One region of the Bradyrhizobium sp. CCBAU 53338 genome, then DNA from elsewhere that is predicted to be linked to it. Evidence: riboswitches for the same ligand, from Rfam matches in the RefSeq annotation. Region 1 holds a riboswitch; the other holds the start of a gene.
What was found. Region 1 has a riboswitch for S-adenosylmethionine ahead of XH90_RS33030 (O-succinylhomoserine sulfhydrylase). Riboswitches for the same ligand answer to the same signal wherever they lie in the genome.
Positions count from the first base shown of each region.

Region 1 (7,529 bases):
CAACTTTCAACGTTGCGATTTTGCGGAAGGGTTTTTGGGCCCCGATGACCATTGCCGATCAAGTGACGGGATCGACGATCGCGGGAACGACAGGCGCCAAGCCCGCGGAGGCCAAGCCGCGCATTGCTGCGCCGGCCATCACGCTGCCGGCCATCGGCGAGCGCGAGCTCAGGCTCGATCTGTTCCGGGGCCTCGCGCTGTGGCTGATCTTCATCGACCATCTGCCGCCGAATTTGCTGACCTGGTTCACGATCCGTAATTACGGCTTCAGTGACGCCACCGAGATCTTCATCTTCATCTCCGGCTACACCGCCGCCTTCGTCTACGGCCGCGCCATGCTGGAGAGCGGTTTTGTCATCGCCACCGCGCGCATCCTGCGCCGGGTCTGGCAGATCTATGTCGCTCACGTCTTCCTGTTCACGATCTTCCTCGCCGAGATCTCCTACGTCGCGACCAGCTTCGAGAACCCGCTCTACACTGAAGAGATGGGCATCATGGATTTCCTCAAGCAGCCCGACGTCACCATCGTGCAGGCGCTGCTGTTGCGGTTCCGTCCCGTCAACATGGACGTGCTGCCGCTCTACATCGTGCTCATGCTGGCGCTGCCGCTGATCCTGTGGTCGATGAAGTGGAAGCCCGACGTCACGCTCGCGCTCTCGGCGCTGCTCTATGCGGCGACCTGGGAATTCGACCTCTATTTCTCCGCCTATCCGAACGGCTTCTGGGCGTTCAATCCACTGGCCTGGCAATTGCTGTTCGTGTTCGGGGCATGGTGCGCGCTCGGAGGTGCGCGACGCATGTCGCGCATTCTGGCATCACCCGTGACTATATGGATCTCGATCGCCTACATCGTCGCGGCGTTCTACGTGACGTTGACCTGGTACGTGCCGCAACTCGGCCATCTCATGCCGAAGTGGCTCGAGCAGTGGATGTATCCGATCGACAAGACCGATCTCGACGTCCTGCGCTTCACGCATTTCCTGGCGCTGTCCGCACTCACCGTGCGCTTCCTGCCGCGGGAGTGGCCAGGTCTGAAATCACCCTGGCTGCGGCCTCTGATCCTGTGCGGTCAGCATTCCCTCGAGATCTTCTGCCTCGGCGTCTTCCTGGCCTTCGCCGGCCATTTCATCCTGGCCGAGGTCTCTGGTGGACCGGCCATGCATGCGCTGATTAGTCTCTCCGGGATCCTGATCATGTGGGGCGTTGCTTGGGTGATTTCGTGGTACAAGCGCGTGGCTGACAAGGGCGGTGCGAAAACCAAAAACGCCGTCGGCAACGCCGATCTGGCGGGAGGGGGCTGATGAAGGCGAAGGTTCTCCTGAGCCTGATCCTGCTATGCGGTGACCTCGCCGCGCCTTCGGCGCGTGCGGGCGATACCGTGCCTGCCGCGCCCGCAGCCTGCGAATTGCCGCCCTATCTGCTCGCCACCGACAGCCAGCTCCACAAGGTTGCCGACACCGTCAAAGCAGGCAAGCCGCTCGAGATCCTGGTGATCGGCAGTCGCTCCACGACCATTCCGGCCCAGGAGGACAGCTCATACCCGGCGCGCATGCTGGCCAATTTGAAGGACAAGCTGCCGCCTGCGGAGACCGTGCACGTATCCGTAGAAATACAGAGCAAGAAGACCGCGGAGGAAGCCGCGGGTACCTTCGTTAAGCTCATGGAAGCAAAAACGCCTACTTTGGTCATCTGGCAGACCGGGACCGTGGATGCTATCCGCTCCATCGATCCCGACGATTTTCGCGGCGCGGTGACCGATGGGGTCGCTGCGTTGCAAAATGCGGGGGCTGACGTCGTCTTGATGAACTTGCAGTACAGCCCGCGTACCGAAACCATGATTTCGGCGCCGCCCTATCTCGACAACATGCGGGTGGTGGCGCAGGAGCATGATATCCCGCTGTTCGACCGTTTCGCGATCATGCGGCAGTGGAATGATCAGGGTCAGTTCGACCTGTTCAGTCCCTCTCGCGGCCCTGAGCTGGCGAAGCAGGTCCATGATTGCATTGGCCGGGCGTTGGCACAGTTTGTGATCGACGCTGCCCATCTGGGGCCGGCCGAGCAGCAGAATTGAGGTCTAGCGTTAATGAGTTCTCTCCGCCCTTTTGGCCTGTCGACATGGCTGGTCGCGCCCGCCGCGGCGGCGCTGCTGATGCTGACGCCTGTGCTGCGGGCACCCGCCCTCGCGCAAGCAGCGCAGGCGACACCCGCTCCGCAGCAGGCCGCTGATCCAGCACCCGCATCGCCCTCCCAGACCACGGTCGCTGCGACCAGCCAGCCGCCCGCCGAGCAGCGCGGTCTCACCTCGCGCGCCATCGACAAGGTCAAGCAGGTCGCGAAATCGGCCGGCGACATTTTCAGCCGTGTGCCGTGTCTGTCGCCGAAGGGCAGTTCGAAGACGACGGGCTCGCTGCCGCATGTCGCGAGCAAGCTCATCGCCGGCAAGCCCGTCGTCATCGTCGCGTTCGGTTCGTCGTCGACCGCGGGCTATGGTGCGAGCTCGCCCGACTTCAACTATCCGAACCGTCTCGCCGCGCAGCTGCGCCGGCAGTATCCGACCGCCGACATCAGCGTCATCAATGCCGGCGTCGGCGGCGAAGATGCGCCCGAGATGATGAAGCGCCTCCAGAAGGAGGTGATCGACGTGAATCCGGATCTCGTGATCTGGCAGGTCGGCACCAATGCCGTGCTGCGCAATCTCGATCCGGGCGATACCGCCAGAATGGTCGAGGACGGCGTCACCCGCATCCAGGCCGCCGGCGATGCCGACATCGTGCTGGTCGACCCGCAATATTCACCGCGCGTCACCGAGCGCCCTGAAAGCGCAAGCCGGATGGTGAGGCTGCTCGGCAAGGTCGCCGAGCTCCGTCACGTCGGCATCTTCCCGCGTTTCGAGGTGATGCGCGACTGGCACGAGAAGCAGGCGCTTCCGGTCGAGAGCTTCGTCATCGCCGACGGCCTCCACATGAACGATTGGGGTTACGCCTGCTTCGCCCAACTGCTCGGCGACGACATCATTCGCTCGGTCGGCCAGATCAAGCTCGGCGTGAACGTGCCGGCCGACGTGCGGACGTACCGGCCGATGTGAGCCGTCTCCCCATTGTCGTCCCGGCCTTCGCCGGGACGACAATAACCTCACGCCTTCTCCAGCGCGGCGGTCAGGTCCTCGATCAGATCATCCGCATGCTCGAGCCCGGCCGAGAAGCGGATAAAGCCCTCGCTGATGCCGAGGGCTGCACGATCCTCGGGCTTCAGCCGCTGATGCGTCGTCGTCGCCGGATGCGTAACGAGGCTCTTGGCGTCGCCGAGATTGTTCGAGATCTTCGCGAGCTTCAGCTCGTTGAGCACGCGGAACGCCGCCGCCTTGCCGCCCTTCACCTCGAAGCCGACCAGCGTCGAGCCGCCGCGCATCTGCTTTTTCACCAGAGCCGCCTGCGGATGATCCTCGCGCCCGGGATAAACCAGCCGCGCAATCTTGGGGTGGCTCGCCAGCACGTCGGCGATGCGCGCCGCGGTGTCGGTCTGCGCGCGCACGCGCACGCCCAGCGTCTCCAGGCCCTTGAGCAGGACCCAGGCGTTGAACGGCGAGATCGACGGGCCGGTCTGGCGCATGAAATTGTGGATGTGCTCGGCGACGAAGGCTTCCGACGACAGGATGATGCCGCCCAGACAACGACCCTGGCCGTCGATGTGCTTGGTCGCGGAGTAGACGACGACGTCGGCCCCTAACGCGAGCGGGCTCTGCCAGATCGGCGTTGCAAACACGTTGTCGACGACGAGCCGCGCGCCGCCCTTGTGCGCGATCTCGGCAATCGAGGGAATGTCGAGCACGTCGAGCGTCGGATTGGTCGGGCTCTCCAGGAAGAAGGTCTTGGTGTTCTGCTTCACCGCGCGTTGCCATTCATCGAGATTGGCGCCGTCGACCAGCGTGGCCTCGATGCCGTAGCGCGGCAGCAGGTCCTGAATGACGTAGAGACACGAGCCGAACAGCGCGCGGGAGGCGACGACGTGATCGCCGGCCTTCAGCGGTGCGAGGATCGCGGTCGTCACTGCGGCCATGCCCGTCGCGGCCGAACGTGCGGCCTCGGCGCCTTCGAGCTCGATCATGCGACGTTCGAACATCGCGATCGTCGGGTTCGAATAGCGCGAATAGATGAAGCCGGGGTCCTCGCCCTTGAACCGCGCCTCGCACTCCTCGGCGCTGTTGTAGACATAGCCCTGGGTCAGGAACAGCGCCTCCGACGTCTCGCCATATTGCGAGCGCAGGGTGCCGGAATGGACCAGGCGGGTTTCGGGACGGTAATTGGCAGGCGACTTCGACATAGGACCCTCCGAGATGACCGCTTCGTCGAAAACGGTCACAAAAAAACCGGCCTGGACAACTTCCACGGGCCGGGATCACAGAGGTCCCCGGCCTGTTTAGCGACTTATTTAACGTGGCTGCAAGCCGGCCGGCTCAAATCACCACGGGATAAGTGATGCTCATATTCCGCAATGCCCTTTTCGTCAAGGCGTCCATCGGATAGCCGTAAAAGGCTAGTATTTCCCGCAAGTCCGGATGTACTCGACCCCTGATGAGGACCTCCTGTTGACGTTCACGGTTGCCGCCGACGCCAATGGTATCCTGCCCGACCGCATGATCGCGGCGATGGCGGAAGAGGGCCTCATCCTGCCCGCTTATGATTTCGTCGAAAGCCAGATCCAGCCGGCGAGCCTCGACCTGCGCCTCGGCGACATCGCCTATCGCGTGCGCGCGAGCTTCCTGCCCGGTCCCGGCGCCACCGTGGCCGAGCGCATCGACCAGTTGAAGCTGCACGAGTTCAGCCTTGCCGACGGCGCAGTGCTCGAGACCAACTGCGTCTACATCGTGCCGCTGCTGGAGAGCCTTGCGCTTCCGCCGGAGATCGTCGCCGCCGCGAATCCGAAAAGCTCGACCGGCCGGCTCGACGTCTTCACCCGCGTCATCGCCGACGGCACCCGCCGCTTCGACATGATCGGCGCCGGCTATCACGGTCCGCTCTATGCCGAGATCAGCCCGAAGACGTTTCCGGTCCTGGTGCGCGAGGGCTCGCGCCTGTCGCAGGTACGCTTCCGCACCGGTGATGCGATCCTCAATGCCGACGCGCTCGAAAGCTTGCATGCCACCGAGCGTCTCGTCGACATCGACGATGCCGATCTCGCCGGCGGCGTCGCCGTCTCCGTCGATCTCTCCGGCGAGAAAGGCAGCGGCTTCGTCGGCTATCGCGCCAAGCGCCACACCGGCGTGGTCGATGTCGATCGTCGCTCCGGCTACGCGGTGGACGATTTCTGGGAGCCGATCGCGGCGCGTCCCGACGGCAGCTTGATCCTCGATCCGGGCGAGTTCTACATCCTCGCTTCCAAGGAAGCCGTGCAGGTTCCGCCTGACTACGCCGCGGAGATGGTGCCGTTCGATCCGCTGGTCGGCGAATTCCGCGTGCACTATGCCGGCTTCTTCGATCCCGGCTTCGGCTATGCCGGCGCCGGCGGCCAAGGCGCGCGCGCCGTGCTGGAAGTGCGCTCGCGCGAAGTGCCGTTCATCCTCGAGCACGGCCAGATCGTCGGCCGCCTCGTCTACGAGAAGATGCTGGCCCGCCCCGACGCCATGTACGGCCAGCGCATCGGCTCCAACTACCAGGCGCAGGGGTTGAAGCTGAGCAAGCACTTTCGGGTGTAGCCGTATCCCCGTCCTCCGCCGTCATTCCCTGCCTTCGCGTCGCGAAAGCGGGGAATCCAGTAAGCCGCGGCCTCTCGTTTCAATCACTGACGTCTCTGGAATACTGGATCGCGCGGTCTTCGCCGGGCGATGACAGCGAGATTGTGGCCGGTTGCCTCGCTCTATCCGCGATGACACACTCCGGCAAAACAACAAGCCGGGAGCGAACATGACCGTCGCAGCAGACGCCGCGCAAGCAGCGCAATGGAAACGCTGGCGCGCGGTCGCCGACCTCTATCACGCCTACTTCACCGGCCTCATCCTCACCGTGGTCACGCGGCGCGGCACGGCGGATGCGGCCGAATTCGTCTTTCGCGTGTTTCGCCGCCAGCAGCAGGAGCGATTCCTTCCCGGACTCGTGAAGCTCGGGATCGATCATCTGCCGCCGGCCGTGGCGGCTGCGCAATATCACTATCTCTCCAACTGGATCGGCGGCGTGCACGTCGAATACATGTACGAGAGCGACACCAAGGCGTGGATCCGCTATCCGCCGCCGCGCTGGATCTGGAAGGGGCCGGCGATCTGTGGCGTGCCCGGCGAGGTCTCGCGCGCCATGCTGCGCGGCTGGCACGCCAACAACGGCGTCGCGCTCGGCGATACCCGGCTGGGCTTCGTCTGCACCAAGCAGAGTGTCGACGGTCAGGACGGCCTCGAAGGCTACTATCATCAATACGACCATCCGCTCGAACTCGACCAGCGCCTGGTGTTCGCACGGCATCTCGAAGCGCCGCTGTTCGATGCGAAGACCGCGCCGGCGCTGCCTGTCGCGAGCTGGCCCAAGCCGCGCCTCGAAAAGGCCTACCGCAACTACGCCATGGAATATGTGCGCACGGCCGCGCCGGTGATGGTGCAACTGTTCGGACCTGAAGACGCCGGCCATCTCCTGCACATCACCGGCAAGCTGATCGGCATGCAATTCTTCGACGAGATCGCGGAGCCCCTGGCCATGCGCCGGGGTGGCGCGGGCGAGTTCGCATCCTTCCTCAGCGCGCTGTTCGCAGCGCAGGACGATATGGCCGAGACCACGCAATCCGAAGGCAGCTTCGAAATCCGTCAGCAGAGCTGGAAGCTGATGGACGATGTCGCCGACTATCATCGCGCCTGCGCCAAGGTGCTGGAGGGACTGTTCGAAGGGCTTGCTGCGGGATGCGGCCGGCATATCGGCGTCCACTTGCGCCCGGCAGCAAGCGGCCGTCTGCCGATGGTCTGGACAGTCGGGTAATTCCACCGCTTGAAATGCGCTGCCGCAGGGCACGCCTGCACCCGACGCAGGAGGAATCGGCAGCCGCCGTGCTAACAAGTGCCTGCCGCGCCTTTCGCGCGAGGAAATCGATTGTCACACCTATGCATTGCCGCGCCGCAAACGGCGCTTGTGCCCGGGAGAGGAAATGACTGATCTCGCCGAGATCCCGGTCGATGAGCAGGAACGTCCGCTGCCGCCGCCACGGCGCCCCGCACGGAGCGCGCTGACCGACGGGCCGATCCTGCGCACGCTGCTCTCCCTCGCCTGGCCGAACGTTGTCGCGCTGTCCGCCGGCACCTGCGTGGTGATCGCGGAGACCTCCTATATCGGCCGTCTCGGCGTCGAAGCGCTGGCCGCGATGGCGCTGGTGTTTCCGACAGTAATCCTGACCATGACCATGTCGGGCGGCGCGATGGGTGGCGCCGTGGCCTCCGCGATCGCGCGTGCGCTCGGCGCCGGCGATCGCGAGCGCGCCGGCTCGCTCGCCGCGCATGCGCTTCTGATCGGTCTCACCTTCGGTCTCGTCTTCATGCTGGGTATGCTGATCTTCGGGCC
Region 1 covers NZ_CP030048.1:7,011,115-7,018,643, reverse strand. Annotated here, with positions in the region: gene XH90_RS33045 (OpgC domain-containing protein) at 45-1,301, shown strand; gene XH90_RS33040 (SGNH/GDSL hydrolase family protein) at 1,301-2,071, shown strand; gene XH90_RS33035 (SGNH/GDSL hydrolase family protein) at 2,084-3,085, shown strand; gene XH90_RS33030 (O-succinylhomoserine sulfhydrylase) at 3,133-4,320, opposite strand; SAM riboswitch at 4,396-4,475, opposite strand; gene XH90_RS33025 (2'-deoxycytidine 5'-triphosphate deaminase) at 4,556-5,692, shown strand; gene XH90_RS33020 (hypothetical protein) at 5,901-6,953, shown strand; gene XH90_RS33015 (MATE family efflux transporter) at 7,120-7,529, shown strand, end outside.

Region 2 (7,529 bases), 390 kb from region 1:
CAATGCCGAGCAGTTCGAGACGCTGGGCTCAGCCGAAGTCGCAAAGGTCACGCGCGAGGCGCCGAGCCGGATTCCCTTCCTGGTGAAGGACCCGCGCGGCCACGCCGATTTCTATGCCGCGCTGGCGCGGCACGATTCCAGGGGATCGGCCAACACGATGCGCGGCTTTCAGGGCGGGCGGCCGTCGATCTACACCATGACGGACGCGGTTGCGAAGGTGGCCACGCCGGCGCTGATCATCTGCGGCGACGAAGACGATCCGTGCATCGGAGCGAGCCTGTTCCTGAAGAAGCATCTGCCTGCGGCAGGGCTCGCGATGTTTCCGAAATCAGGTCATGTGCTCAATCTCGAAGAGCCTGCGCTGTTCAACGAGAGCGTGGAGCGGTTCGTGACGCTGGTGGAAGCGGGACGGTTGCCGGTGCGTGATCCGCGATCGCTGGCGGCGCACTGATCGTCATTCCGGGATGCGCCGAAGGCGCAGGCCCGGAATCCATTGAACGGCAGGCGCTGAAGCACGATGGATTCCGGGTTCGATGCTTCGCATCGCCCCGGAATGACGCCTACGGCATCACTCCCCCTGCCCGCGGCTCAGCAGGAACACGCCCTGCTCGCCGAACAGATTCCACACCCACCATGGCAGGCGCAAACGCAGCGGGCGGCCGTAGAGGTCGAGCGCCTCGGCACGCTCCATCTTGACGCCGATCGCGTCGCAGAGCTCGACGAAATCCTTGATGGTGCAGAAATGGATGTTGGCGGTGTCGTACCAGCTCGCCGGCAGATTCTCCGTGCGCGGCATGTGGCCGCCGATCAGGAGCTGGAGGCGCATCCGCCAGAAGCCGAAATTGGGGAACGACACGATGGCGCGCCGACCGATGCGCAGGAGGTTTTCCAGCACGACCTTCGGCTGACGCGTTGCCTGCAGCGTTTGCGACAGGATCACGTAGTCGAAGGCATCGTCAGGGTAATTGACGAGGTCAGTGTCGGCGTCGCCCTGCACCACCGCGAGGCCCTTTGCCACGCAGCGGTTGACGCCCTCGCGCGACAGCTCGATGCCGCGCCCGTCGATGCCGCGGGTCTCCAGCAGCTGAAGCAGATCACCTTCGCCGCAACCGACGTCGAGCACCTTCGAGCCCGGCTTGACCATCTCGGCGACCAGCAGATGGTCGGTGCGAAATGGGCCGGACTGCTCGGAGGCCAGCCCGTTGAGCGGCAGCACTTCCTGTACAGACATCGCTAGCCGTCCTTGGAGGTGAGCCCGCGCGCCTTGCCGGCCGATTGCAGGAAGGCGCGCGAGATGTCGAAGAATTCGGGCACGTCGAGCAGGAAGGCATCGTGGCCGCGATCGGTCTCGATCTCGGCGAACGACACCCGCGCGCTCGATGCGTTGAGCGCATGCACCAGCGCGCGCGATTCCGAAGTCGGAAACAGCCAGTCGCTGGTGAAGGAGACCACGCAGAAGCGGGTCTCGATCCCCGCGAACGCCTTCGCCAGCACGCCGCCATGGTCGGCAGCGATGTCGAAATAGTCCATCGCGCGGGTCAGATAGAGATAGGAATTGGCGTCGAAGCGTTCGACGAAGGATGAGCCCTGATAACGCAGATAGGACTCGACCTGGAAGTCGGCGTCGAACGAGAAGGTCGGCAGTTCGCGGTCCTGCATGCGGCGGCCGAACTTGCGGTGCAGCGCCGCGTCCGAGAGATAGGTGATGTGCGCGGCCATGCGCGCGACCGCGAGGCCGCGATGCGGATGGATGCCCTGATCGGCATAGGCGCCATTGTGCCAGTCGGGATCGGCCATCACGGCCTGGCGGCCGAGCTCGTGGAAGGCGATGTTCTGCGCGGAGTGCCGCGTCGAACAGGCGATCGCCAGCGCGGAGTAGACGCGCTTGGGGTACGCCGCGGTCCATTGCAGCACCTGCATGCCGCCCATCGAGCCGCCGACGACGGCGAACAGCGTGTCGATGCCGAGCCGGTCGATCAGCATCGCCTGCGCGCGCACCATGTCGGGGATCGTGATGACGGGGAAATCGAGGCCCCACACCTTGCCGGTCGCGGGATTGATCGAAGCCGGGCCGGTCGAGCCCATGCAGCCGCCGATCACGTTGGAGCAGATGATGAAGTACTTGGCTGGATCGAGCGGCCGGCCGGGGCCGACAAGCGTCTCCCACCAGCCCGGCTTGCCGGTGACCGGATGGACATTGGCGACGTGCTGGTCGCCGGTCAGCGCATGGCAGATCAGCACCGCGTTGGTGCGATCGGCATTGAGCTCGCCATAGGTCTTGTAGGCGATCTGGAACGGGGTGAGATCGACGCCGCAATCGAGCCGCAGCGGCTGGTCGGCGCCGAAATGCGCGAGCAGTGAGCTCGGGTGATCCACCTCGTGCGACCGTTCATCGGCACTGATCGCGGGACTTGGAATCGACTTGACGCCAACCATCTCTGACCATCGACCTCGTTTGCGATCGGACTTCAGATCGCCACTGACATCAGGCCATGAAAAACCCGGCCTGAACGATAGGTTCGGCCGGGATCGGAAGCGTCCCCGGCCTGTTTAGCGAGTTTTTTAACGTGGCTGCAAGCCGGCCGGCTCAAATGACCACGGAACGGGCAAAAACCTACCGGCTTGAGCCGATTTCGTCAAGTCGCGGTCCGGATTAGCCAAAATCGGCTCTCGATGGGCCGCGCGGCAGGCCGTCATTTCTCTTTGCTTTCGCGGCCCATCCTGCCTAATCAGAACCTCGACCTCAGCCTCACAACAGCCCGTCAAATATGTCCCAACGTCCGCCCGCGCCACCATCGCTCCAGGAATTGCGCAAGGAGATCGACGCGATCGACGAGGCCATGCATCGCCTGCTGATGCAGCGCGGCGACATCATCGACCGCCTGATCCAGGTGAAGCAGACCCAGGAGGTCGGCTCGGCGTTCCGCCCGGCGCGCGAGGCCTCGATGATGCGCGACATCGTGCAGCGCCATCGCGGCATCCTGCCGCTCGACACGGTCGAGAGCATCTGGCGCGTCATCATCTCGACCTTCACCTATGTCCAGGCGCCGTTCTCCGTGCATGCCGACATCTCGGTGAGCGAGCCGGCGATGCGCGATTCCGTGCGCTTCCATTTCGGCTTCACGGTTCCTTACGTCGCGCATTTCAGCGCGCAGGCCGCGGTCGAGGCGGTGGCGAAATCCAAGGGCGACCTGGCGCTGGTGTCGGCGACATCGAGCCGCACGCCATGGTGGCTGGAGCTGGAAGCGGACGGCGCGCCGAAGATCATCGCGCGCATGCCCTTCGTCGAACGCGCCGATCATCCGGCGGCACTGCCCGTGTTCGCGATCTCGCGCGTCGCCGACAGCGCCGTGGTGACGGAGGTCGAGACCTTCAGCGTGCGCGTCTCCGGGTGGAACGCCGAAGTCGCGCGGGCGCTGTCGCCGCTCGCCGACATCGTGGCGGTGCCCGATACCGCCTTCGACGGCGCGGCGCTGCTGGTCTCGGTCACGTCAGCCACCAGCATCGACAGGATCAGGGCTGCCCTGATCGAAGCGGGGGCCTCGGTGCGGTCCACGGCTCTCGTCGGCAGCCACGCAACGCGCTATACGGTGCCCCCGACCGGGCCGAAATCGTAGATCGCGAACCGCTGAAGTTACTCCGGAGTTGAAGATGTCCCGCCCCGTGCCGAATCCCGGCATTCTCGATATTGCGCCCTACACGCCCGGCAAGACCCCGGTGCCGGAGCCGGGCCGCAAGGTGTTCAAGCTCTCGGCCAACGAGACGCCGTTCGGACCCTCGCCCAAGGCGATCGAGGCCTTCAAGCGCGTCGCGGATCATCTGGAGGACTATCCGGAAGGAACCTCGCGCGTGCTGCGCGAGGCGATCGGGCGCCACTACGGGCTCGATCCCAACCGCATCATCTGCGGCGCGGGCTCGGACGAGATCCTCAACCTGCTCGCCCATACCTATCTCAGCCACGGCGACGAGGCGATCTCGACCACGCACGGCTTCCTGGTCTACCCGATCGCGACCATGGCGGTCGGCGCCAGGAACGTGGTTGCGGCCGAGAAGAACCTGACCTGCGACGTCGACGCGATCCTGAAAGCCGTGACGCCGAAGACGAAGCTGGTCTGGCTCGCCAATCCCAACAATCCGACCGGCACCTATATCCCGTTCGACGAGGTCAAGCGCCTGCGCGCCGGACTGCCGTCACACGTACTGCTGGTGCTGGACGCCGCCTATTGCGACTACGTCTCGCGCAACGATTACGAGATGGGGATCGAGCTGGTCGCCACCACCGAGAACACCGTGGTGACGCACACCTTCTCCAAGATCCACGGCCTCGCCGCGCTGCGCATCGGCTGGATGTTCGGCCCCGAGCACATCATCGACGCGGTCAACCGCATCCGCGGTCCCTTCAACGTGTCGACGCCGGCGATGTACGCCGCGGTCGCCGCGATCGAGGACACCGCGCACCAGGCGATGTCGAAGCAGTTCACCGAGACCTGGCGCAACTGGCTCGGCGAGGAGATCACCAGGCTCGGGCTGAAGGTGACGCCCGGCGTCGCCAACTTCGTGCTGATCCACTTCCCGGAGACCGGCAAGACTTCGGACGCGGCGGACGCCTATCTCACCAAGCGCGGCCTGGTGCTGCGCGCGTTGAAGAACTATGGCCTGCACCACCAGCTGCGCATGACCATCGGCACCGAGGAGGCCAACCGCCTGGTCGTCGAGGCCCTGCGCGACTTCATGGCCGGCAAATGAGCGTGAACCCGCACTTCCAGCGCGTCGCCCTGATCGGCTTCGGTCTGATCGGCGGCTCGATCGCGCGCGCTGCGAAGCTCCAAGGCCTGGCCGGCGAGATCGTCACCACCGCGCGCTCGGAGAAGACGCGCGCGCGCGTGCTCGAGCTCGGCATCGTCGACAAGGTCGTCGCGACCAATGCGGAAGCGGTGGAGGATGCCGATCTCGTCATCCTCTGCATTCCCGTCGGCGCCTGCGGCCCGGTGGCGCAGGAGATCGCCGCGCATCTGAAGCCCGGCGCGATCATCTCCGACGTCGGCTCGGTCAAGGGCGCGGTGGTCAAGGACATGGCGCCGCATCTGCCGAAGAACGTTCATTTCGTGCCGGCGCACCCTGTCGCGGGCACCGAGCATTCGGGACCTGACTCCGGCTTCGCCGAGCTCTTCATCAACCGGTGGTGCATTCTCACGCCGCCCGAAGGCACCGACGCTGAGGCCACCGCGCATCTTCGCGCGTTCTGGGCGGCGATGGGCGCCAAGGTCGAGGTGATGACGCCGGATCATCATGATCTCGTGCTCGCCATCACCAGCCATCTGCCGCATCTGATCGCCTACACCATCGTCGGCACCGCCGACGAGCTGCAGCAGGTGACGGAGTCCGAAGTCATCAAGTTCTCGGCTGGCGGCTTCCGCGACTTCACCCGCATCGCGGCCTCCGACCCGACGATGTGGCGCGACGTGTTTCTCGCCAACAAGGACGCCGTGCTGGAGATGCTCGGCACCTTCACCGAGGATCTCGCCAAGCTCACTCGCGCGATCCGTCGCGGCGACGGCGAGGCGCTGTTCGACCATTTCACGCGCACCCGTGCCATCCGCCGCGGCATCGTCGAGATCGGCCAGGATTCGGCCGCACCCGACTTCGGCCGCCAGCACGGGCAGCTCGACAAGAAATAGAGCTAGCAGCGGATCAATACAGCGGCGGAATCTGGCCGACCTTGAACGGGCCGAGCAGCACGGCGCCGTCGGCGAATTTCAGCGGGAAGGTACGGGCCTTCCTGCCCTCGAGCGTGCTCTCGGTGCCGATCGCGTTGATGCCGGCGGCAATCCCGGCATTGGCGTTCTGCTTGATGACCTTGCCGAGACCGGGCACGGCACGGTCGAGCGCACCGAAGAGGTTGTTGAGGTCCTGCGACTTCACGCCGGGCGCGACGCGATCGAGCGTCGCCTGTGGCACGCCCTCCTCCAGCATCTTCTCGATGCCGAGCGCCGGGATGACCCGCTCGAGGCCGGTCACCGTCATCTGCAATTCGCCATCCAGTCGGCCACTGGCCGAGAGGCCGAGCGTACCGGCCGCGACCGCGATCATCTCGCCCTGCTGGATCCGCGACTGCACGATCTCGATATGACCGCCGGCGGCCTGGATCTCGCGGAAGCGCTGCGGCCAGGGCTTCGGCGTGAAGTCGGAGAGGCCGGTGATCTTCGCGCGCGTGTCGGCCTCGAACGGCTCGGCGAGCAGGGGATGAACGCCCTGGATGCTGCCTTGCGAGACCTGGAGCACGGTCTCGATCACGGGATGATCGGCTGGCGATCCCTCGGCGATGCGTCCGTGCAGTTCGATCCGCTTGGCGCGCGCAAGCGGCACCTGCACCGAGCCATCGAGCCTGTCGAGGCTGGGATCGTCGAACACGATGGAGGCGCGCTCCGGCACCGCCGGCAGGCCGATCACGCTGCTGCGGCCCTTGCTCCAGTTCACGACGAACGTGTTCTGCGTGACGCCGTCGACCAGGGTTGCCGGCGCGGAAAACTCGGCGATGACGTGCTTGGGATCGTAGATCTGTCCCACGACGAGGATGTTGTCGAGCTTGGCCGTGAACGGCGTCTTGCTCGCATTCTGCGAGACCAGGGCGACGCTGGCGCCGGAGCACTGGATCTCGAAGCGGAACGGGAAGCCCGCGACCGAACGCTTGGCGCAGTCGTAGATGCGGCCGGCCTTGGCCTCCTGCGCACGCCAGGCGTCGGCGGCGACGCCAGCTTGGGAGGCCGCATAGAACCAGAAGCCGCTCCAGGCGACTGCGAGGATCAGGAGGAGGACGGGAGCAATGAATAGCCCCCAACGGGAGCGCCGGCCTGCGGCAATGGTCGTATCGGACATGCGGCGACCCTTTGGCCCCAGATTTTGTCAAATGTAAGCGAGACGGGCCTGCGGCAAAAGGCGGAGAATTCACTTCGCTTGGCGCGGCGGTTCTGCTAGCCGTGCCCGAAATGTCGGAAATCACCCTCCCCTCCGTCACGACAGCCAAGGGCGACCTCTGGGTGTTCGGCTACGGCTCCCTGATGTGGCGGCCGGGCTTCGAATTCGAGGAGCGCGTTCCGGCGCGGCTGGTCGGCGAGCACCGCGCGCTCTGCGTCTATTCCTTCGTGCATCGCGGCACGCCCGAGCAGCCGGGCCTGGTGCTGGGACTCGATCGCGGCGGCGCCTGCCGCGGCATCGCCTTCCGCGTCGCTGAAAAGAGCCGCGCCGACGTGGTCGCCTATCTGCGGGAGCGCGAGCAGGTGACGTCGGTCTACCGCGAGGTGATGCGCTCGGTGTGGCTGGAGAACGAAGCGCGTGAGCGCGTCTCGGCGCTCGCCTATGTCGTCGACCGTGGCCATGTCCAATATGCCGGCCGCCTCTCGCTCGCCGACCAGCACCGTCATGTGCTCCAGGGCCATGGCCAGTCCGGCGCCAACCGCGACTATGTCACCGCAACCGTGAAGGCGATCGAAGCCGAAGGCTTTCGCGACACGCAGCTGCATCAGCTCGCG
Region 2 covers NZ_CP030048.1:6,618,364-6,625,892, forward strand. Annotated here, with positions in the region: gene XH90_RS31060 (alpha/beta fold hydrolase) at 1-451, shown strand, start outside; gene metW (methionine biosynthesis protein MetW) at 569-1,231, opposite strand; gene XH90_RS31070 (homoserine O-acetyltransferase) at 1,234-2,436, opposite strand; SAM riboswitch at 2,530-2,609, opposite strand; gene XH90_RS31075 (chorismate mutase) at 2,769-3,617, shown strand; gene hisC (histidinol-phosphate transaminase) at 3,652-4,746, shown strand; gene XH90_RS31085 (prephenate/arogenate dehydrogenase family protein) at 4,743-5,678, shown strand; gene XH90_RS31090 (DUF2125 domain-containing protein) at 5,692-6,876, opposite strand; gene XH90_RS31095 (gamma-glutamylcyclotransferase) at 6,987-7,529, shown strand, end outside.
Region 2: it holds a riboswitch for S-adenosylmethionine, as region 1 does, so the genes downstream of both, XH90_RS31070 (homoserine O-acetyltransferase) here and XH90_RS33030 (O-succinylhomoserine sulfhydrylase) in region 1, are expected to answer to the same signal.